Regions from separate parts of the Paenibacillus sp. FSL L8-0435 genome, predicted to be linked through region 4. Evidence: riboswitches for the same ligand, from Rfam matches in the RefSeq annotation. Region 4 holds a riboswitch; each other region holds the start of a gene.
What was found. Region 4 has a riboswitch for cyclic di-AMP ahead of NST33_RS00150 (ubiquitin-like domain-containing protein). Riboswitches for the same ligand answer to the same signal wherever they lie in the genome.
Positions count from the first base shown of each region.

Region 1: linked by a shared signal. The riboswitch ahead of NST33_RS06920 (hypothetical protein) and the one ahead of NST33_RS00150 (ubiquitin-like domain-containing protein) in region 4 are both predicted to bind cyclic di-AMP.
Region 2: linked by a shared signal. The riboswitch ahead of NST33_RS10185 (C40 family peptidase) and the one ahead of NST33_RS00150 (ubiquitin-like domain-containing protein) in region 4 are both predicted to bind cyclic di-AMP.
Region 3: linked by a shared signal. The riboswitch ahead of NST33_RS17210 (3D domain-containing protein) and the one ahead of NST33_RS00150 (ubiquitin-like domain-containing protein) in region 4 are both predicted to bind cyclic di-AMP.

Region 1 is NZ_CP150185.1:1,543,652-1,549,643, forward strand. Features, by position in the region: gene NST33_RS06895 (hypothetical protein) at 5-640, opposite strand; gene NST33_RS06900 (hypothetical protein) at 668-871, opposite strand; gene NST33_RS06905 (urease accessory UreF family protein) at 1,137-1,838, opposite strand; tRNA gene NST33_RS06910 (tRNA-Leu) at 2,282-2,364, shown strand; gene NST33_RS06915 (glutathione peroxidase) at 2,515-2,994, opposite strand; cyclic di-AMP (ydaO/yuaA leader) riboswitch at 3,366-3,540, shown strand; gene NST33_RS06920 (hypothetical protein) at 3,656-4,054, shown strand; gene NST33_RS06925 (HAD family hydrolase) at 4,182-4,865, shown strand; gene NST33_RS06930 (Nramp family divalent metal transporter) at 5,002-5,992, opposite strand, start outside.
Region 2 is NZ_CP150185.1:2,213,066-2,219,057, reverse strand. Features, by position in the region: gene pelA (pectate lyase) at 16-978, opposite strand; cyclic di-AMP (ydaO/yuaA leader) riboswitch at 1,397-1,528, shown strand; gene NST33_RS10185 (C40 family peptidase) at 1,534-1,998, shown strand; gene NST33_RS10180 (carboxymuconolactone decarboxylase family protein) at 2,072-2,401, opposite strand; gene NST33_RS10175 (hypothetical protein) at 2,543-2,761, opposite strand; gene NST33_RS10170 (hypothetical protein) at 2,881-3,210, opposite strand; gene NST33_RS10165 (xanthine phosphoribosyltransferase) at 3,308-3,889, opposite strand; gene NST33_RS10160 (hypothetical protein) at 4,094-5,149, shown strand; gene NST33_RS10155 (glycosyltransferase family 4 protein) at 5,285-5,992, opposite strand, start outside.
Region 3 is NZ_CP150185.1:3,970,407-3,976,398, reverse strand. Features, by position in the region: gene NST33_RS17225 (M20 family metallopeptidase) at 1-30, opposite strand, end outside; gene NST33_RS17220 (ABC transporter substrate-binding protein/permease) at 213-1,676, shown strand; gene NST33_RS17215 (amino acid ABC transporter ATP-binding protein) at 1,663-2,385, shown strand; cyclic di-AMP (ydaO/yuaA leader) riboswitch at 2,606-2,803, shown strand; gene NST33_RS17210 (3D domain-containing protein) at 2,806-3,477, shown strand; gene NST33_RS17205 (polysaccharide deacetylase family protein) at 3,582-4,373, opposite strand; gene NST33_RS17200 (hypothetical protein) at 4,527-4,868, shown strand; gene NST33_RS17195 (PspA/IM30 family protein) at 4,980-5,651, shown strand; gene NST33_RS17190 (DUF350 domain-containing protein) at 5,747-5,992, shown strand, end outside.
Region 4 is NZ_CP150185.1:29,166-35,157, reverse strand. Features, by position in the region: gene rsmA (16S rRNA (adenine(1518)-N(6)/adenine(1519)-N(6))-dimethyltransferase RsmA) at 1-191, opposite strand, end outside; gene rnmV (ribonuclease M5) at 196-741, opposite strand; gene NST33_RS00150 (ubiquitin-like domain-containing protein) at 897-2,081, opposite strand; cyclic di-AMP (ydaO/yuaA leader) riboswitch at 2,355-2,608, opposite strand; gene NST33_RS00145 (TatD family hydrolase) at 2,850-3,620, opposite strand; gene NST33_RS00140 (HD domain-containing protein) at 3,953-5,230, opposite strand; gene NST33_RS00135 (AbrB/MazE/SpoVT family DNA-binding domain-containing protein) at 5,548-5,802, shown strand.

The DNA of each region.
Region 1 (5,992 bases), 1.5 Mb from region 4:
GGTTTCAGGAGCGCTTGTCCAGGATATTCGAGTATTTCGGATATAACCGCCGAATGCATTCCGGACAGATGTCATGGGTGAATTCGGCGTGGGTATGCTTCTCCAGATAACTCTCAACGGAGTTCCAGTGTTCCTCTTCGTCCTTGATTTGTTTGCAGACGGCGCAAATAGGCAGCAGTCCGCGCAATGTGCGCACTTCAGACAATGCCTTCTTCAATTGGTGTTCTGTCTTTCTCTGTTCGGTAATATCCATGTGTGCAATTAAAGCGAGATCGGTATCCAGAATTGAATTTGCATAAGATAGAGGGGTGAGTTCTACACGAAACCACCTCTTTTCGTTGTATACAGTATACACGCAGATGTCATATGTATGATTTCGATTAAAGGGTATTCCGCGTTCTTTCAAATTCTGTGCGACAAGTGCCATGTTAGCGTTCTTGCCTCGTTTTGCCCAGGCTTCCGTCAGATGCAGGTAATGTCTATGACTACTGTGTATATCCGGGTTTGGTGAGCATTGACCGAGTCCCTGTTGCCAGGCACGGTTACAACTTTGGATAATCCAATTGTCATCAACGATGATGAGCTGGTGACGTATGGACTGGAACGACAGCCTCTCCAGATCGGATGTAACATGTCTCATGGATGAGACCCTCCTTTGGCAGAAATCTTATCTCAGTTCATCTGGAATATCCAAAATATCAGCGACCAGGTGCCTGAATCGGGTTGCTTTGCGTGTGCCGTGAATAAGATTGGATAAACGATAGGGTGGGATGCCATGCTGTTCGCAAAAAGTCTTCTGGTCCACTTGAAGTTCGGTTAGCCGTCGTTTGATGGCCCATCCGAACGGAGTAACTGGTTTTTTCTTGTTCAAAAGGGTTCACCCCTGGTTAGAATGTAGTATTCAGCCGCCCTTTCTTCATGTAGAATGTATAGAAATGCGAGCTGTATGTTTCATTATATACGTAAATTCGTCATCTAACAATTAAAAAAGACGGAAAAAAGTGTATTTTGTGATGATAAATGGCGTAAATACGTAAATAAAACAAATAAAATGACAAAAAACACGTCGGCAAGGAGGTTGCCGCGTGTTTTTAGTTTGTCTGAATGAAGGGGAGCGGGTATGAGGAGGAAGAGGATTAGGCTCTGTAGGCATGAAGTCCAGCTCCAAGCATATGGAAACTGGGGAAAAACGATTTCATGGACATCGAGGTTGGCTGTGCCAGTCCATCCGCAGCCGAGGCGCTGACGGTCTTCCATTCATTCTCCAGATCTGTGGCCAGGCGGACCATCAGATCCTTGGTTGTATCATTGTTCAGGGGAATGACTTTGGAGGCTTCGGTTATACAAGCATTCATGGCTGAATGCAGGTAACCAAGGACCGCCTCCTCGACCGGGATATCGAGGTGGTGGTTAATCCAGGCGTGAACAGTGGAGAGGCAGCCAACCGAATCGTATTTGGCAAAGATCTGTTCGAGCTGGCTGAATTCAATCCAGGGGTGCAGAGCGCGTGCGAGTCTGATCAATCGTTTACCCATCGCGGCAGCTTGTTCTCTGAGATCTCCAGGGGTTCGCTGAACATGGACGAGCTTGTCGATCAGAGCTATCCGCCATGTATCCTTGTGATCTGCTGCGGTATAGATGCCTTTAATGGCCATACCTTCAAGACGAACAATGCTGGGATGCAACTGACAACGCATGAATGATTCGAGATCTTCAGCATTACGAATGGTACCCTCCCTGATATGGATATCCATGCCGAAGGAATGGGTGAACCCTCCAACCTGAATAGAGGAATCAAGCAGTTTGACATAATCGAGCAGCTTATTCCCACGGTTCACAATCATTCGCCTCCTGTGTTCGTTAAATGTCACTTAAAGTGACATTTATATTCCTTTTTGTTTGCTTTGTGTTTAAAAATCCGAATTATATGATAGTTATCATCCCATAAATGTCCGCTTTTTGTCAATAGTATCCGTGAAAATTAATGAATTAAATCTGGGATTTAATATTGTGTTATTTTATATAACTTGTTGTGTTATTTATATGGTGAAGTGCAGGGTGGACTATATATAAGGAAGGACTATATATAAATGAATCAATAAGATCAGCTCAAGCCGGAAAAGAGGGGATCAAATCTAATGATATGCAGTTCATGGGTAAAGATGACGAGATTATGCGATTTTTGATGAAATTGCCTAGCTGAAAAAGTAGTATTAAAAAATACTTTACTTTTGGTTCTGGACCCGGTATAATCAATTCTGTTGCCGATTATTTACGACATGCGGTCGTGGTGGAATGGCAGACACGCTATCTTGAGGGGGTAGTGGGCGTATGCCCGTGGAGGTTCGAGTCCTCTCGACCGCATCATATGAACGATTAAAAAGAAGCTTTCCATTAATGGAAGGCTTCTTTTTTTTGTCTTTTTGAACAGTTTGACATCAGAGTTGAGAAAAAAAAGGCCATCCATTACCGGGGCAATGGTGCTCTACCTTCCGGCTACGGGTGGCCAATGTATTATTTTTGCAGCAAGTTCTTGATATCTTCTTCAATCTTGTCCGGTGTTGTTTTGGGAGCATAACGTTTGATTACCTGTCCGTTCTGATCCACAAGGAATTTGGTGAAATTCCATTTGATTGCTTTGGAGCCAAGCAGGCCAGGAGCTTCTGTGCTAAGGTGTTGGAAAAGAGGGTGAGCGCTTGAGCCGTTCACATCAATTTTCTCAAACATGGGGAAACTCACGCCATAATTCATCTGACAGAACTCGGCAATATCGTCGGAAGATCCTTTTTCCTGTGCAAACTGGTTGCTTGGGAAACCAAGAACTTCAAATGGAGCATCTTGAAACTTGTCTTGCAGTTCTTGCAGACCTTTGAATTGAGGGGTAAGGCCGCATGAGCTTGCCGTATTCACAATCAGTAACACTTTGTCACGGTAGTCGGACATTTCAACTTCTTGACCGCGAAGTGTATTCACTTTGTAATCGTAGACTGTCATCTAAATCGCCTCCATTTATTTACTCTTATATCTTCTATTATATTGGTTGCAATTAAATATTGCAAAACTAATGTGGTGTTAAAAGAATCAAAACAGGCAAGTTGTGCAGAATACGTGAATGAATTGGGAAGTGATTTACGCCAGAGTGAGAATTAGATAGCCTTGAAGAGATAGATGGAGTATAACTTTGTTGTAAGCGTTATTATGGATGGGAATTGGCAAAAATCTGCCGATTTGGTGATCTGGGCGGACTTTACACCGACATGGCGCGGGTGTATGATTCATAACGTAATTTCAATTTAAACTAAATTGTACCTGAAAAACGAAACAAACGATAATATCGCTCGATCTTACCTTAAGATATACGAACGATGTTTTAATCGCTGAGTTTCCATTCATTGATGAATGGGAAACGGGGGAACCAACAGAATGCGCTGTCCAGGACAGTGGCATTCATGGGGTGAATTTTCCGGTGACAGCCGGAAATAGGGCGACTCTCGCGCCCGAATCCGTCAGCTAACCTCGTAAGCGTTAAAGGGAGAGGCAACAAGCCGTACGCTGGTTCATGGTGTTTTCGCCATGGATTATTTAAGAAGCGTTCGGGAGGCCTTGGTCCCCCACGCTTCTTTTTTGTTGTCTTTTCACGCCAAGGGAGGAACGAATGATGGATACTGAGATGATCTTAGTGACTGCTCCAAATGAAGCAGGACGCAAATTTATTAAATTGCTGATGTACAAAAAAATGCCGTTTGCCGTTCTAACCAACAGTGCAGGGGAAGAGCGCAGACTCCGTAGAATCGGAGTAGAACATGTCATTCGCATGAACACGGCTGCAGCTCAAAAATGGTTTTTGCCGCAGGGCAGCGTAGGCAACGTGTTTATTTTCGAGAACAGCCTGAATCTGACCTGTCGTTATTTACAGATCTGCCGTTCATGGACATCGAAATCCCTGTGCGTTATTACGGAGCAGAGTCATCCTAAGGGCATCTATCGGGGCATGGGCGCAGACCGGATCGTATATTCGCTCAATGGGGAAGTTGGCTTTCTCCTCAATGGTTAATGCCATCGCTTGTGATTGCTCAGGTGTAAGGTGCCTGTTATAATTGAATGTATCGATAAACGGAAGTTTGAGGAGACTCATGCAGGATGGTGAGTCTTCTTTTTTATGCTTACAAGGAGGAATTGGCGTGCCGGATGTAGGTGGATTGAAATGGTTGTTTTTTGATGTTGGAGATACACTGGTGGATGAATGGGAGCCGGTTGATGATATTATCGGACAGTTCGTCCGCGAAGCCTGTGCATTGGGGTATCCGGTGAAGATTGAGGCGGTACGCGAACTGTTCGCGAACTGTTACCAGAGATATGAGCAATGGCCGATGAGAGTGGCGATTCGCACATTCGTTGAAGACGACGGACACCAGAAGCAGATTCAGGACAAGCTGAAATTTCAAAAAGATCTTGAACGTCCTTTTCCATCAGCGGATTACGTCCTTCAGCAGTTGTCACGGCATTATCGCATTGGCATTATTGCCAATCAGAGTCCTGGAACGGAAGAGAGACTGGAGAGCTACGGCTTGCGGAAGTATGTTGATGTTCTGGCATGTTCGGCTGAAGAAGGAGTGTCCAAGCCAGACCCTGAGTTATACGCTGTGGCCTTGAAACAGGCCGGTTGTGAACCGGAGGAAGCCGTCATGATCGGCGATCGGATCGATAACGACATTATACCTGCTCTGAAGCTGGGCATGCGTACGATTCGAATTATGCAGGGTTACGGAAGATTCCAGCCAGAACTATCTGATGACCAACGTGCGGATTGGACTGTTGATTCATTGGATCAACTCCTGCCGTTACTGATACCAAATCAGGATTAGATGATTGTTTACTGGAGTTTGAGTTTTACTATAAAAGAAAACACCTTGCTGTATTGCAACAATAAAGGCTGATCAACTTGGGTATAGCATACCGGAGTTGATCAGCCTTTTTAGTATTTTGTCGATGAGAACGAGATTAGAATAACCGAATCGTCTGAATGATCAGATATACATTCAGCACAACGATAATCGCGGCAATGACCCATGAGATGATTTTGAGCCACAATTTGTTGGCGAATGCACCCATGCTTTTTTTATCACTTGTGAACATCACCAGGGGAATTACAGCAAAGGGCAATTGAAGCGACAGCACGACCTGGCTCAAAATGAGCAGTTCTTCTGTGCCATGTTCTCCTGCAATGGCTGTCACAATTACCGCCGGGATGATGGCGATCAGACGTGTGACCAGTCTGCGCAGCCAAGCCGGAATTCGAATGTTCAGGAAACCTTCCATAACGATCTGCCCAGCAAGTGTACCTGTAAGGGTAGAGTTCTGACCTGATGCTAACAGCGCCACACCGAACAGAATACTTGCAACCGTAGTACCCAATAGAGGTGTCAGCAGATGATAAGCATCTGCGATCTCGGCAACCTGCGTCATACCAGCGCTGTGGAATACAGCAGCAGATACAATCAGGATGGCTGCATTGATGAACAGGGCCAGTGTCAACGCGATTGTAGAATCCATGGTCGAGTACCGAATGGCTTCTTTTTTGCCCTGTGGGGTCTGTTCGATCTGACGGGTCTGGACAATGGAAGAATGCAGGTACAGATTATGCGGCATCACGGTTGCTCCGATAATACCAATGGCAATATAGAGCATAGCCGGGTTTTGCAGAATCTCAACATTGGGTACAAAACCATGGAGAACACCGCCCATATCCGGTTTCGCCAGAAACAGATCAATCCCGAAGCAGAGGGCGATGGTTGCCATCAGCACAATGACGAGAGTTTCCAGAGCGCGGAAGCCTTTGTTTTGCAGTACAAGAATCAGGAGTACATCAACTGCGGTGATGATAACGCCGTATAACATGGGGACGTTAAATAACAGCTTTAACGCGATGGCAGAACCAATGACTTCAGCCAGATCGGTGGCTGCAATGGCAAGCTCACACAGTATCCATAAC
Region 2 (5,992 bases), 2.2 Mb from region 4:
GAAACATAATACAAATTACAGCTTGGAAGGCCAGTTACCGTACCAAGCATAACCGCCTCTTCTTTCTTTATCAATATCACTTAGTTTGTATTTAACGACCCCGTCACGACCAATAAAGATCGGTTTATCCGTTCCCACTTCGTAGAAACGAGCCCAGATCGGTGCAGCTTTGGAATCAGCGATAATTTTGCTGTCTCCGTTTGCTCTTTCATACTTGTAACCCGTAATCTTCACTTTGTTAAACCATGCTTCAGCTCCCTTAATGGATGCCGTAATTTTAGCGGTAGCAGGTCTGGTTTTCAGGAATTTAACAATCGTTACACTCTCTCCAGCCGTCAGTGATGGTACTTCATAGATTCTTGCGCTTGCCGGTTTAAGAGAACTGGAATCATGTTGTTGTCCCCATGCTGTCAGCTTACCGCCTGAAACAACCTGTGTATTCAGAATTGCATCTACACCTTTGGCAACTGAGTTTTTACTGCGGTTAGCAAGTGTGCTGTCGATAAACGAGAAATCACCTTTACGTGTCGCTACTTCATCCAACATGATCATTACATTAATCATGGCATCATCATTGTAAGTGATGTGCTTGTGATATCCGGAGCTTTGGTAAACTTGTGGCCATCCGCCGTTTGAATACTGCATGTTGATCAAAAAGTTAATTCCTTTGATTGCAGCTGTGGAGTAACGCGGATCATTCGTCTTTTTAAATTCCTTCGCCAATCTTCTAATTTCTGAGTATGTAGCCTTGTTGTCGATCGTGGACTTCGCCCACTCTCCACTTGTCTGTTTATAATCTTTTCTCCAACCTCCATCCGGCAGCTGGTTCTTCAAAATATCAGAAATACTCGCTGTAGTACCCGATGCATCCGCAGCAGATACCGTCCCTACAGGGAGAACTGCCATTCCAACTGCCGAGAACACCATCGTGCATGCCAGGACAAAAGTAATTATTTTCTTCGCTTTCAAATGTAACACTCTCCTATGTTCGTTTTTATAAATCTTCCACTTTTACTTACCTATGATACGCGTCCCCAAACCTCCTTTATTTGTATTTATCACATAATAAAATCAATTTTAATCCAATATGTGGATTGGATAATCAGATAATATGCAAAAAATCGATTTTTGTCAATATATGCAACTTAATGAATATAATCTCTCTAATTCTACATAACGGGATAGTTCTTTTAACTCATGACAAACCTATTTATTTATCCAAATTCGTCTTAAACGAATCAATAATGACGTTTTTGTCATGAATGATACCCAAACTTGATCCCTTCTTTCATATAAAAACCTTAATTCCGCTAACATTGAGGTATTACGAAGGGTTTTAAATAGGTTTGACAATTACGCATTTATGCAATATAGTTTCAAATAGTTACAAAAACTTAATTATTCATTGCCGAGTTTCATGTTTGAAAACGGGGGAACCAATTTGGGTGAATTATTCTTATACATAGGAAATATAGGGAACCTTCTACCGAACCCTTAGCTAACTCCGTAGGCATCGAAGGGAGAACATTGATTTTGAAAAAACTGATTATCTCCATTTTTGGAGCAGCTGTATTATTTACATCCGGGGCAACAAGCACAGAGGCAAGCAGTATCAACTCCGTAGTGAACAACATGACAGGTATACCTTACAAATGGGGTGGCACAACTGTAGCCGGCTTCGACTGTTCTGGTTTTATGAGATATCTTTTCAACAAATACAGCATTGAATTGCCACGTACTTCTCAGCAGCAAGCCAAAGCAGGTACGCCTGTATCCAAGAGCAATGTTCGGACAGGTGATCTGGTGTTCTTTAATACAACAGGCAAAGGCATTTCACATACAGGTGTATATATCGGCGGCGGACAATTCGCTCATGCCTCCAGCAGTAAAGGTGTAAGCATCACAAAGTTATCGAATCCATACTTTAATGACCGCTATGTAACAGCACGTCGGGTAACTGGACAGTTTATGTATGATAAAATGTTGGGTAAAATGTAATTCACATACAAAAAGGCATCGGTTATTAACCGGATGCCTTTTTTGTACTTAAAAATGTATGTTGCATTACTTACTAATGCAGCGCCTTCTGCACTCGCATCGCACCCTGAGACAGTGCATGTCCTCCTCCAACAGCTCCGGCCACCGCAACGGTCTCCATAATCTCCTGATCTGTTGCACCCTTAGCACGGGCTTCTTCTACATGGTAGAAGGTACATACCTCATTGTTGGCAAACAATCCAATCCCAAGCGCAATTAGCTGTTTTGTCTTCGCATCAATCACGCCAGGTTGGAAACATTCTCCGGTAAACTCATGATATGACTTCACCACACCTGGCAGTACATCGCTTAATGCTCCAATCTGATCCTTGTAGGCATGAACTTTATCATTCATCAATGTCATCGCTTGTAGCACACCCTCTCGGCTATAGTTACAGATCTTCCTCACTGTACCTATCTTCTCTCCCGAATGAGTCAATTATGCCAAGAAATCATGGTAATTCCAAACATTTAACGCTCATGGCTCTGCCATAATTATAAGCTGTTACTCACTAAGTGGACTCTGGCGCGGCTCGCTGAACAGCTGATAGCTGTAACCTCGGTCCAGCTTAACGACACGTCGATTCTGACGACGGATAAGTACCTGCTCGCCATCCCAGGCAACCACAATCCCCTTCACGTCGTTCGATTCCAGCTCGTCCCGTACTACTCTAACTTTCTCACCTGACAGACGCAGAGCGTCCAATTCTGTATCACTAATCATCTTCATGGCTCCTATATTTCAAATTTATTTACAAAAAGAGACCTAAATGAAAAGTCATTTAGGTCTCACGTGACTGTATTGGACTGTCATGTCATTCGAAATTATGTCCCGACTGAAAGTTACCGCTGCGCGTGCTCTTTGCTGTCGTTCTTCTCAAACCAAAAATCAAGCACTTTGGCGGACATCACACGTTCTTCAAGGTACTCCACTTGATGCGGTGTAAATTGTTCTTTCCAAGAGAAGGACAACTCTTCGCACAAGCCTACAATCGTCAGTAATTCTGACCAGGCAACATAGCGTTTGTACCAGAAAAATTGAGGATGTTCAATCATATAGGGATAAAGGTCATCGAATTCCGTATGTTTACAATCCAGGGCACGTTCAAAATGAACTTTCGATTCCGCCAGCTTATCATTAAAAAATTGTTCTGTTGCCAGTTGGTTCCCCATGGTGTTGCCTCCTCTCCCTAACATAACCCCATTATAAATGAAATCCGCGGTCATGCAAAGGCATAGTTCAAAAAATAGGCCCTATTCCTTTAAAATGTCACATTTCGTTATCGTCAAATTGTACCGTACCATCGTTCAGGGAACGAATGCGTACCAAGGCTTCCACCGGAATACCCTGTTCACGAATCGTGCGTGCCCCTGCTTGGAAACTTTTCTCGACCACAACGCCGAATCCGACAAGTTCCGCACCGGAACGCTCGATAATTTTGATGACGCCACGAGCGGCATCTCCATTGGCAATAATATCATCAATGAACAAAATGCGGTCATTCTCATGAATGAACTCGCGGGATACCATAATATCAGTTACAATTCCTTTGGTAAAGGACGGTACACGTTCACAGTATGCATCAGGATCAGCCAGAAGTGTTTTTTTGCGACGGGCGAATACAAGGGGCACCCCAAGTTCATAGGCTGCGGCAAACGCAACCGGAATCCCTGAGGATTCTACCGTGATTACCCGAGTTACTCCACTTTCACGAAAACGGGCAGCGAACTCACGTCCCATCTCCATCGTTAATGCAGGATCAATCTGGTGGTTCAACAGACCATCCAGCTTTAATACCTGATCCGAGATAACCACACCTTCTTGTAAAATTCGTTGTTTCAATAATTCCATGATTTGACCTCCCAAGCCTATCCTATGAGGTAAAAGTATCATATATCTATCTATAAGTTCAAGCGAAATTGCCTGGGCGCTGTCCTTGAGACACAATTCAAGCCAAAGCTCATTATCGATTGTCATGACTTTCGTGGGTCAAGCATACCTTGTACCATGGTACCCGCATGTCCAAACTATACAGGGGCCTGAGAGGGGAAACACATGAAACAGGCATTTCGGGTGCTGCAGATCGCATTTACATACATCGGAACGGTTGTTGGAGCTGGCTTCGCTACAGGGCAGGAAATTTTGCAGTTTTTTACCCAGTATGGCAAATGGGCCACCGTCACCATAGGCTTATCCACCATACTCTTTGTCTGGTTAGGTACCAAAATGATGCTGATCGCTCACGATACCGGTTCCCGCTCTTATGAGGATCTGAACAAACATTTATTCGGCCACAAGGCGGGCAAATGGATCACCTGGGTGACCCTTCTCATTCTCATTGGCGTGAACAGTGTCATGCTTGCCGGAGCAGGTTCCGTTTTTGTTGAACATCTGGGTTTGCATTATCAGACAGGTCTGATCGTCACACTTGTAGGGTCATATCTGCTTCTCGGTCGAGGCATTCAGGCCATCCTACAAATGAATAGCATTGTCGTGCCCATGATGCTCCTGTTATCTCTGCTCATGATCACCAGTACCATCCATCATCCAGGTGCTTCCCGATTCATCACACTGACGACAGATTCAAACCCTATTCAAGTGTGGCTGTCTCCACTGTTGTATACTTCATTCAATCTGGTGTTGGCTCAAGCTGTTCTTGTGCCTGTAGGTAACCAGATTCGTAGTCGGAATGTGCTGAAGTGGGGTGGAGTATTGGGTGGAATTGGCGTAGGTTTCATGCTGATGGCAGCTCATTTTGCCATGTCAGCCCAAATGCCCGGCATCATTCAATTCGAAATCCCGATGGGTAGCATTGCCTTTCAACTTGGATGGGCAGTGCAATCTGTATATGTATCCCTTATTTTCATGGAAATATTCAGTACCTTTGTAGCCGATATCTATGGAATGACCTTGCAACTCAGCCAACATATACGTGTCCATCCCCGTTTCATTACATTAACCATTATGATGTTGTGTTACTCACTCAGTCAGTTTGGATTCAGTTCCCTGCTGTCCATCCTTTACCCCATCTTTGGAAGTATGGCATTAATCTGGGCTGCCAAATTGGTACTGAACCGCTGGGGCGCCTTTCGTAGACGCAACAATATATAAATCTCACGGTCCATGTACTTCATGAATATGAGCATCTGTTTGCCTCATAACCACAAGTCATCGCAGGTACTCTTTCCTTAAACATGACAAAAAGCCGCTGTTTATCACAGCGGCTCGCACTTTTTGCTCTACGTTTTAAGCTTTGCTAGGAAACTGTAGATACATCTTTTTTAACTCATTGACCGATCTGCCAAGCGAGTAATGTGTTTTGGCTTTTTCACACGCCGAACGGGCAAGTTCATAACGATAAGCCGGGTCCAGCATCACTTTTTCAAGCGCTTCAGCTAATGCAGAAGGATCTTCTGCCGGTACAAGCAACCCATTGCTACCGTTCTCGATCTGTTCAGGTATTCCACCTACATCCGTACCCACAAGGGCAAGACAACTCAGCGCCGCTTCAGCGAAGACAGAACCAAATGCTTCTGCCCGTGAAGGAAGTACAAAAATATCAAAGAATGGCATGAATTCCTCAGGGTGCAGTGTATAACCATAGAAAATGGTCTCATTATAGATCCCTAATCGTTGCGCCAATTCTTCCAGATCAGGACGAATCGGTCCATCTCCAATAATATGTAACACATAATCATGACCTCGGCCCTTCAGTTCCGCACAAGCTTTGAAAAGAATATCCAACCCTTTTGCCGGAACAAGCCGACATACCGTGACCAGTTGTGGTATCGCATTATCATGAGGAATCGGCTTAAACCGCTTCTCATCAAATCCATTGGGAATCACACCGATGACATCAGGTTCCTTCACGTAGGGAGCCAGATAACGACGGAACGAATCCGACACCGTTAAGAGGCGCTCTGCCTGGTGTTCGAGCTCACCATATATCGCAAG
Region 3 (5,992 bases), 3.2 Mb from region 4:
CGTCAGGATCTGTGATTTGTTAGATGTCATTAGTAAACTCCTTATGCAAAATGAAAATAATTTATTGATTATATCATGTTTGCTTTATTTTTTCAGAAACAAGTCAAGATTTGTATTGTCAAAATGCATTGCATAATCATGCATTGTACTTTATAATGACTCAGTCATCAACATGAGAAGCATACAAAGTATTGTAAGGGGAGAGAAAAAGGTTGAAATTAATAAGTCGTTACACCATGATGCTGTTGACCTTTGTTGTTCTGCTGACAACTGCCGTTCCTGTGGCACTTGCAAGTGGAACTACAGATAATTCAGGCAGTAAAAAGCTGGTGCTCGGTACAAGTGCCGATTTTGCACCATACGAATTCCATAAAGTGATTAATGGTAAAGATGAAATCGTCGGCTTCGATATTGAGATCGCCAAAGAGATTGCCAAAGATCTTGGCGCTGAGCTTGTGATTGAGGATATGGGCTTCGACGGTCTTCTGCCTTCATTGCAGAGCGGGCGTGTTGATCTGGTGATTTCAGGTATGACGCCGACGGATGAACGGAAGAAAAGTATCGATTTTTCCGACACCTATTATAAATCAAAACAAGTGATTATGGTTCGCAATGTGGATAAAGACCAATATCCAACCATGGCAGAACTTGAAAATGCGAAGATTGGCGTTCAGAAAGGCTCCATTCAGGAAACGATCGGACAGAGTATTCCAGGAGCGAAGCTTACTGCGCTGGATAAAATCTCCGATATCGTGCTTCAACTGCAAACAAAACGCATTGACGCGGCAATCGTTGAAGATACCGTTGCTGCAGGTTATCTGGACGATATCATTGGACTTGCTGCTGCTGTTCCGGACGAAGAGCAAGCAGAAGCGGCAATCGGGATTCGTAAAGGTAATACCGAGCTGCTAGCTGCAGTAAATGGAACACTGGAGCGACTGAAAAGTGAAGATAAAATCAATCAGATGGTGACGGACGCCAGCCTCTTGATGGCGGATAAAGCGAACAAATCACAAAATATTTTCCAAGTATTCTGGGAGTACAAAAGTTTCTATGCTACAGGTGTAGGATACACACTTCTGTTGTCTGCACTTGGGGTTATCTTCGGGGTAATTATTGGATTGATCATCTGTTTGTTCCGTTTGCATGACGCTGCAATCTTGCGCTGGATCGGTACTGCTTACGTTGAAGTGATCCGTGGCACACCGATGCTGGTACAATTAATGATTATTTACTATGGTTTTTCCCTGAGCTTTGGCATTAACTTCACTGCCCTTCAGGCAGGTATCATCACGCTTTCCATTAATAGTGGTGCGTATCTAGCGGAGATTTTCCGTGCAGGTATCCAAGGGGTGGATCGTGGCCAGTTGGAAGCAGCTCGCTCCCTCGGAATGGGCAGAGGTGCAGCCATGCGCTACATCATATTGCCACAGGCTTTCAAGGCCGTATTGCCGGCAATTGGTAATGAATTCATAACGATTATCAAGGAATCCTCCATTATCTCTGTTATCGGTATGGTGGACATTATGTATCAGGCAAGTGTAGTCAAGAACATTACGTACCAAGGCTTGAGTCCATTTTTGATTGCAGCAGCCATCTACTTTGTAATGACGTTTATTTTGTCCAAGCTGCTGGGACGACTGGAAAGGAAGTTGAGTGCAAGTGATAGACGTTAGACAATTACACAAATCTTATGGAAATAACGATGTGCTTAAGGGCATTAATGTGACGATTGGCAAAGGCGAGGTTGTCGTGGTTATCGGTCCTTCCGGTTCAGGTAAAAGTACATTCTTGCGTTGTCTGAACCTCTTGGAACAACCTACATCAGGTGAAATCGATTTTGAAGGTGTTTCAATTACGGACCCCAAGCACAACATTAATGCAACTCGGGAAAAAATGGGCATGGTGTTCCAGCATTTCAACCTGTTCCCACACAAAACGGTACAGCAAAACATCACGATTGCTCCGATTAAAGTGAAGAAACAATCCACGCAGGAAGCGGAGAAAATTGCTGCTGATCTGCTTAACACTGTGGGCTTGTACGATAAAAAAGATACATTCCCGAATCAGCTGTCCGGTGGACAGAAGCAGCGGATCGCTATTGCAAGAGCATTGGCTATGCAGCCGCATGTCATGCTGTTTGACGAGCCTACTTCGGCACTGGACCCCGAGATGGTCGGTGAAGTGTTGGATGTCATGAAACGTCTTGCAGAAGGTGGGATGACTATGGTCATTGTAACGCATGAGATGGGTTTTGCACGTGAAGTAGGAGACCGGATCCTGTTCATGGATGGCGGGGTTATTGTAGAAGAGGGAACACCTGATGAGGTGTTTGGAGCACCAAAAAATTCACGTACACGTGATTTTCTTGCCAAAGTACTCTAAATGAAAGTGATCAATAGCGTTACTGACTTCGAGTCGGTGACGCTATTTTTTTATGGTTAATAATCACGTATGGATTCGGAAAAGTAACTATTCTGTTACCAAATGTAAAGTAATCGGGTCGTCCAATATTTCTAAAGTATCCAGTACTCTTACATATGCTTACATGCTAAAAAACCATTTGGTAAGAATTACTACAAGTTCAGGTTACAAAATTGTGATATATTGAACTCTGCCGAAACTTCCGGACAGGGAGTGCGGGGGATGTAACGATGCAGATTTGTGCAGGGGGAAGATCTACAGCACACTGCTTGGGGTGAATTAGGGGTACATAACGTTTCAAATGTAATGAAGAACCTATAGGGTGGGCTCCTCATCCGAATCCGACAACTAACTTCGCAGGCACAATGAGGGAGGAAGACCATGATTAACAAGAAACGTATAGCCAAAACAGCAGTAGCATTAATGACAACAGCAATGCTCATTCAAGCCGTTCCGGCTCACGCCGATTCAGTTCATGTGGCCAAAGAAGGGGATACCTTCTACACCTTATCAAAACAATATGGAGTAGCAATGAACACGTTGGTTAAAGCAAACAACGACATTTCACCTTACAATATTTATGGTGGTTTGAAAATTACAATTCCTGGTAAGGCAAACAATCTAGCTGCCGCGGCGACGGGGAGCAAGACCCAAGCCAAAACGGTTACTACAGCAAGCTTGGACGTTAACGCAGATAACAAAGTGGTTCAAGCCTGGGGTAAAACATTCGATTACAGCAAAGCTGTGAACGTGAAAGCAACGGCATACTCTGCAGATCCGTCTGAAAATGGAGGCTGGGGTGCAGTCGATTATTTCGGAAATGACCTTGAACTGGGTACGATTGCAGTTGATCCAAGTGTAATTCCACTCGGAACCAAAGTACTGGTAACGGGTCACAGCCATCCAGGATTGCCAAAACAGGCTTTTGTAGCCACAGCGCGTGATGTAGGCGGTGCAATCAAGGGTCACCGGATTGATATCTTTATCCCGGGTAGCAAACAGTCCGTAAGCACATTTGGATTTCAGGATATCGAGCTGTACATTCTGAAGTAGAAAATTAATTACATCTAACGAATTCAAACAGGGTGTCTGCCAGTCGCAAACTTGCGATTGAACAGCACCCTTTTAATATTCTCATTTATTTCTTCATCGTCATCTTAATCTTTGGCCTTTGACAATCCCAGCATTTCGTCCAAGGTGACAAGTTCATATCCGCGCTTTTGCAATTCCTCAATGATTTCAGGCAAAGCCTCAATCGTGCCGTTCAGGTTTGATCCTACACCGCCTCCAGCATGTTGCAGAACGATGGAGCCTGGTTTTACGGCAGACAGGATGTTATCTTTCACCTGTTCCTTTGAAAGGCCTTTCCAGTCCAGAGAGTCTACGTTCCAGTTCACAATGCTATAGTGTTGTTTGGCAGCCCATCTCAGCTGTTCTTCATTAATGTCTCCATAAGGCGGCCGAATCATCTTCGGCGTATATCCCGCCAAACGTCGAATAATATCCCCGGTATGTAAAATTTGTTTGCGAAAGGCATTCATCGACAGCTTACTGAATTCAGGATGATTGTAGCTGTGATTACCAACCATATGCCCTTCCTTAATGATGCGTTTCACCAGATCCGGATGTTTCTCTGCACGACTACCCACGATGAAGAATGTAGCTCTGACATTGTATTTCTTCAATACATCCAGCACTTGTGGACTAAATCGTGGATCAGGTACATCATCAAAAGTCAGTGCAACCTTCTTTGTTGAAGGACCATTGGTTTTGAACGTATCGGCATATTTTTGACGTAACTGTCCCAATGTCAGTTGTTCTTCTTCCGCAGAATCCGAACCTGATACGGATTCACTTGGCGGGCTTGAAACATCCCGCGATGAAACTGGAGCATGATATCCTCCGAGAAAAATAACGATAACCATCAGCATAATGAGGCGTACGCGCATAATAACGGCCTCCTTTTCCAAAATGACGTTCTCTTTGGTATGCCCGGGCTATCCATAAGTTATGCGTAGTGTGAGAATTTTCATTGCCGATGTAGCTCATGAAAGCCATAATTCCTCCATATATAACATATAGAAAAGGATAGGTGGATGGGTATGAGTACATATGATTTGAAATCCATACGTTTACAGGTGATTGAAGCAGGAGAAGATAAGGTTTTTCTCGTTACGGGAGGAAAGGCGCATATTGGCGCCGCAGCCACATTCTATGTAGATCATGAGCGCGTAAGCGGGACGACGGTACATATTCCCGGTCATAAGGAACAAGAACTGTGTGAGCGGCTTGCCCGGAAGGCTGCCCAGCAGCTGAAAGTAACCGTTACGGTGATCATGGGTATTCATTTTGATTCCATCACGCGGATGCAGATCGACGAAATCGTGCAGACTGCAGAGAGGTTGATGGAAGATCATCTGATCAAAGATAAACGATCTTCCTGACGTAAGAGTCATCGAATGTTTTGATTTTATTTGCTAAAATTGAAACGAGTTGTAGATTGTTACGTATGTATGTTTATATACGATGTAATATCGACTAGGAGGAATAACATAATGTCCATTTTCAAACGTTTGCGTGATCTAACCATGTCTAACATCAACGCCATTATTGACAAGGCGGAAGATCCAATCAAGATGACGGAACAATATATCCGCGACATGCAAGAGGATCTGGAAGATGCGGAGAAAGCAGTAGCTCAACAAATCGCCATTGAGAAGAAATTCAAGCAGTTATTCGAAGAGCAGGAAGCTCTTGTGAAGAAACGTGAAGAGCAGGCGCATACGGCGGCACGTGCTCAGAATCTGGATTTGGCTCGACGTGCTCTGGAAGAGAAAAAGGCTGCTGAAGAGAAGATGGCTGAGTATAAAACCAGCTATGACCAAAACAAGGCTTCTGCAGATAACCTGCGTGGCAAGCTCGACGAGATGCGTAAGCAACTGACTCAAATGAAGAACAAACGTGAAACACTGGTAGCCCGCTACAATGCAGCAAAAGCCCAAACGGAAATCAACAAAGCGTTGAATGGGTTTGGCTCTGATACTGCAAGTGCTGGTATGAAGCGTATGGAAGAGAAAATGATGCAGATGGAAGCACAGGCAGAAGCAAGTAACGAAATGTCTTCCAAAGGCAAGTCTTTGGATGAAGAGTTCGAGAAGTTGGGTAAAGATCAAGCTGTTGAAGACGAACTCGCAGCATTGATGAAACAGTACGATAATAAGAACTAATACCTTGGTTGTCAGCAGGGTTAACCAGCGGAGGAGAAGAGCATTTCTCCTTCGCTTTTAAATGCGGTTCATGTTGATATGTGGGGGCTGTGTAAATGGATTTGAATATTTTGGCGATGTTGGTCTGGACCGGATCTGGTTCGGTTTTGCTGTTTGTCTTGATGTATGTAGATTCACTGTTCACGAAATATAAGGATTTTGCTGAAGTTAAGGCTGGCAATATGGCAGTAACCACACGTATGGTGATGAAATTATTTGCACAAGGGTATGTACTCGCTACGTCCATTTCTACAGCTGGTCATCTTGGAGAGGCATTGCTGGTCTCCGTTGTATCCTTTATC
Region 4 (5,992 bases):
ATACCCGGCCCGATCTCTAACGCGCCCTTGGACTCGTCCAAATCGGCTGCATTAACAATTTTGTTCAGTATATTTTGATCGATCAGAAAGTTCTGACCCAGACTTTTCTTGAATGAGAATCCGTGTCTTTGAATAATCTCTTTGGTTCGCTTGGGCGTTGCAATTTCTATCGTCTCTTCCATATCCTTCATATGCTCACATTCCTTCACGTTCAATTTGCGCTAATGCTGTAGAGAACTCTTCCCGTGTAATCTGAAATACACTGAGACGTTTGTGGAACTGCTTACCGTTACAATAACCGATGCCCAGCAGATTGCCCATCTCCATGCGACGTGCAGCAGCCTGCGGATGCACGATAAGTCCTGCCGCGATCAGGTCCTCCCAATCGATCAGGCTCGGAGCACCTTCGTATGAAGTATGTACGCGCGCCAGAGCATGACGGATCGCTTCAGGTGAGGCATTCTCCACCCCAATGTCCCCTTTACGCGTTGCATCGGCTTCCGGAATGAAGGCATGTTTGCAGCCAGGCACCTTATTCGCAATAATTTTACGAATGCGTTCGCCAGCATGATCCGGATCTGTCAGTACAATGACTCCCCGTCTCTCCTGAGCAAGCGCAATCCGCTTCAGAATGCGTTGGTTGATTGCTGATCCACCTGTTTCTATTGTATCGGCTTCAACGGCCCGACGGATAGCTACCGTATCGTCACGGCCTTCCACCACAATGACTTCTTTTATCATGTTCCATTTCTTCCTTTCTAACGCAAAAAGAAGAGGAATATCCTCTTCTCTGCCAAACGGCGGGGGAGACTGAATTCAGACTCCTCCGCCGCATATTCCGCATGAATCATTCATGCAACTATTTTATAGCATTCCCATTTCAAAGTAAAACGATTTTAGTTCGCTTCCGGCTTCACCGGACCGATCACGTAGACCGTCTTGCCTTTCTTACGTCCAAAATTCAGGGCATGCTTCACACTGTCATAATATACATCAATTTTGTTGCCTTTAATGGCACCGCCTGTATCTTCCGCACGACGGAATCCCAGACCTTCGATATATACCCACCAGCCAATTGGAATGACTTTGGGATCAACCGCAATGGTGCGACCTTCCGTTACACGAGTACCGGAAGCTGTTTTAGTACCAATGCCAGGCTCTTCGGAAGAGTAGGCAGTCATGGATACATTTTTAAGTACTTTGGAGTATTTAAAAGAAGTCCCGGATACAGTAATCACTTTGCTGCCCGAGGCAGATGTTTTCTTCGAGTTCGTTGTTGTAGCCTTTTTGGTTGTTGAAGTTTGAGCCGATACAGTCTGAATCTCAGGTTCTTTCACGACCGGTTTTGCTTTGGTGCCGACAGCGATCACTTTATCTACACGATTATTCGCGACAGATTTGCCGACCATTTTTTTGGAGACCAATTCTCCATCCTGAAATACCTTTTCGATATGCTGTACAAGTGTGCCTTCTTTGCCGTTTACAACGACACGGTTATCCCCTTTGTACAAGCTAGGGTCAGCCGTTTTAATAACTTTGTAAGCGATCGGTTGCTCTACTTCCACTGTACGCTTTGTTACGCGCACTACACGGATCTTCATCTCCGCTTTGATCGCAGTTCCGAGCGCCGGATACACTTTATCATTACTTTCAACTTGAATACCTGATTTTTGAATTGCATCTTCCACCGATGAATCGGTTGTATACAGAGTCTTGGTGTCTCCGTCTGCCGTAATGTTAACTGGAACGGCCCGCTCAATAACGATTCGGTCTCCATCTGTAATCGCCCCATTCATGGACATGGATACCTTATCGTGAGGGCTGACTGTGATCGACTGCTCCTCCAGCATTTCCTGAAGCATTCCTGTACGAGTCTCTACCACCTGAGCTTTGCCATCAATAACCAGCGAAATTTGTTTCCCGGCCTGACCGTAAACGACTAACAAGATCATGATTGTAAGCGCAATTGAGAAAATCGCGATCAATGCCATTTGACGCATGTTCTCATGCTTCCACCGCAACGCGAAAGACTTACTGGATGATCGTGACTCATGGGTCTCTTCTGGTTGGAATGTGCCCACTTCTCCGTCCTCCTTCATAGCCTCGCCGTCTAAAGTAATGCATGATGTCTTTGACGTGACTATACCAAATTTTCTACAGAACACAGATTGGACCAACATAATCCGGTTCTGCACCATGAATCAATCTTCGCAACATGATGTCATCCTCCTGAATACCTACCGTATGATGACAATATTTCTTTTATTCAAAAACAAAAAAGCCAAAGAAAGAGTGTAAGAGGAACTCTTTCGTGGCTTCCGAATGATTTTGAATATCGGAAATTCATGCACGAGGTTACCTCTCTTTTTCCGCTTGCGAGGTTAGCTGTCGGGTTCGGGCGAAAGAGAGCCGCCCTATCTTGGGTCACCCGCTCATGGCGGACGCCCTTGAATTCACCCCGAGACCCAAAGAAGAAATCAAATACGGCTTCGCAGTTCCCTTCGCTGCTTTTGGGTCAGCGAACGTTGCGCATCGGCCAAATACACCGATGTTTAAGCCCTATTGGTTCCCCCGCTCTCCGTTAACGGAGACTCAGCGAGACTGATTCATGAAAGTAATGTTGTTTCATCGGAAAGTGTCCCTTTGTTCATCCCCCGAACATCTGTCCAATTTTCCGCACAACAATTCACTGAAAAGATGATATCCTGTTTTGATGCATGTTGTAAAGCGTTGATCAAGTACGTTTTTCTGAATATTTGGTTAAAATATTGTAATATTCTTGATTTATTTGGATCAAAGGGCAAATTAACTCCGCTTACCTGCCTTTTTCACCTCATTTACTCGTTTTTTTAACGAATTCCAAATCGTTCCATGGCATTTTTGGTTGTTATTGCAGCAATTTCCTCCACCGAAATGCCTTTAATTTCCGCAGCTGCCTCTGCAACCAGACGTACATGCGCTGTCTCATTTCGCTTCCCACGATAAGGGTGAGGTGTCAAATATGGAGCATCTGTTTCAATGAAAAACCGGTCCATAGGAACCTTCTCCAGCACCTCTTTGGGCTGCTTTGCATTTTTGAATGTGATTGGTCCTCCGAAGGAGAGATGGAAGCCCATATCGAGACAACTTTTTGCTGTTTCCCAGCTGCCCGAGAACGAGTGCATCACACCACCAACCTCACCCGCTTTCTCTTCACGCAAAATTCTTATGATATCCTCATGTGCATCCCGATTATGGATGACAATCGGCATCTTCACTTCACGCGCCAAAGCAATTTGTTGTCGTAATACGCGATGCTGTATTTCCTTTGGTGAAGTGTCCCAGTGATAATCCAATCCAATCTCACCAATCGCAACCACTTTTTCATGCTTGCATAAAGATGCAATCCACTCCAAATCGCCCTCCTGCATTGTGATCGCATCTACGGGATGCCACCCTACAGCTGCATATATAAAATCATATGTTTCAGCGAGTTTCATTGTGGTTGGAATCGTCTCCCGGTTAAAGCCAATGTTGATCATGCGACCAACTCCTGCATCCACAGCACGCTGAATCATGTCCTCGCGGTCCTCGTCGAATTGTGGTGCATCCAGATGTGTATGTGTGTCGAACAGCATCATGTCTGTATCTCCCTTCATGTCGAAATAACGACTATCTTCTTTTGTAAATTTAATTTGTAAATTCCAATAATTTAATGACTCGTACATAAAACATTTTGGGTAATCTGTGTATTACATCATCACGTTTGTTTCTTCACAACTACAATATATAGAAGAGATACGGATATTCTGATCTATATATTGCTAATTGCGCTCATTTTGCCTGCTTGCATTTACAAAATTATGTCGATCTACATATACTCCCCATTAAAGCAGATTACTGTATCATGAAAAATAGCTCTTTTAGAAAGTGTTTTGATATCAAAATTCTTCATCGGATTATACCCACACGATTACAAGAAATAGGGGCGTATATGTGACGGTAATTCGTGAATAATCGCATCCACCTTGTTTTGCGGGTAATACAAATGATGTTTCCCTCGGTGAAGCCCACTGATGGAACGGACAATGTCAGATACTTCTGACAACTCACGTAAATTGTCCTGTCGATCCAGAAGAAGAATCTGCTTATCTGTGGATTCATCCGGACGAAACACATCATACGGATTATCCGAAGGAAAATCAATTTCAAGATCATATTCGGGATCGAGGCCAGCCTGTACAAAAGCTTCCCGAATCTCTTCCATCATTGTCAAGTCGACCTGTTCAAGCTCTACATACTTATATAACTTGCGATCCATAAAACGTTCGCATAACTCACTCAGAACAGTATCGTCCTCCTTGCGCCACTGCGTAAATGCCGTCTGAATTAATGCTTCATCCAACTGCAAATATTCATCTACGGATAATTCCCCTTCAAATAGTTGAGGGAGTGGATCAATCATGAAGCGGAATTGAAAACCATGTTGTATGAGTGTTTTCGCTCGCTTGAATATTTGCCGCAATATAATTTCAGAACTACGAGTTACCGGATGGAAGTAAATCTGCCAATACATCTGATACCGAGACATTAGGTAATCCTCCACAGCATGCATGCCTGACTCCTTGACTACAATCCGCCCATGATAAGGACGCAGCATCCGTAGGATACGATCAAGGTCAATCGTGCCGTAATTTACACCTGTAAAATAGGCATCCCTGAGCAAATAATCCATTCGGTCTGCATCAAGCGGACTGGTCACCAAGTTCACAACAATCGGCTTTTCATACGTTTTTTGAATGACAGATGCTACTTTCTCAGGAAAATCAGGAGCATACCGTCTTAAGATCGCCCCTACTTCGGTATCACCTGTAATGATGCGACAAGTCCAATCTTCGTGATTCATGTCAAAAGCTTCCTCGATGGAGTGAGAGAATGGCCCATGCCCGAGATCATGAAGCAGAGCTGCACACAGAGCTACAATCTTTTCTTCCTTCGGCCAATCCGAATAATGACTTCTTTCAAATTGAGAGATGATCTTGCGTGTGATCTCATAAACACCTAGTGAATGTGAGAACCGACTATGCTCTGCTCCGTGAAAGGTAAGGTAAGAAGTACCCAGCTGACGAATCCGGCGTAAACGCTGAAATTCCGGGGTGTTAATTAACTGCCATATAACCGGATCTTGCACGTGGATATAATTATGTACCGGATCTTTGAATACTTTCTCTTCCGTTAAACGTTGTTCCATGTCGACTCACTCCTTTAATTTCTTTTATATTAACGCTTTGAGCTCTACGATTCACCTAGGATTCGACACGACATGACGAACTTTGTCGAATGAAGTAGTTTTGTCGTTTTCCAAATCGACAAAGCTGACATTGAGGTTTAAATGCGAAAAACAGCTTCCAATCCCTTACCACCCGTAACCTTGTGAAAAACAGCCTTAATTTTAAGCTAATTTTAAGGTTGACTGATTTGGGAATCGTTGGTATGATGAGTATCATAAAACATAAAATAATGTCGAATAATGACAATGATAGTTAGCTGAGAGGAGCACTGATTATAATGATGAAATCAACAGGTATTGTAAGAAAAGTGGACGAACTGGGACGGGTAGTTATTCCAATTGAATTGCGCCGTACGCTCGGTATTGGTGAAAAAGATGCTCTGGAAATCTACGTTGACGGCGAGCGCATCATGTTGAAAAAATACGAGCCTGCTTGTATCTTCTGTGGTAATGCAGAGAACGTTACTTACTTCAAAGGTAAAATTGTTTGTAACGAATGTATTTCCGAAATCCCTGCACCTGTAGCAAAATAAAAAATACAGGTATACTGGACTTATCTAAATTGTTATTTCTAACCTTTTTAATATTCCTTAATGACCTTCCCGGTGTGAACCCCACCGAGGAAGGTATTTTTTTGCCTTGTTATGGGTTCCATTATCCAAAATAATTCTGTCACACGAGAACCGGAAGAAACGATGAAATTTTTTTGAGTCACTCTGCTCT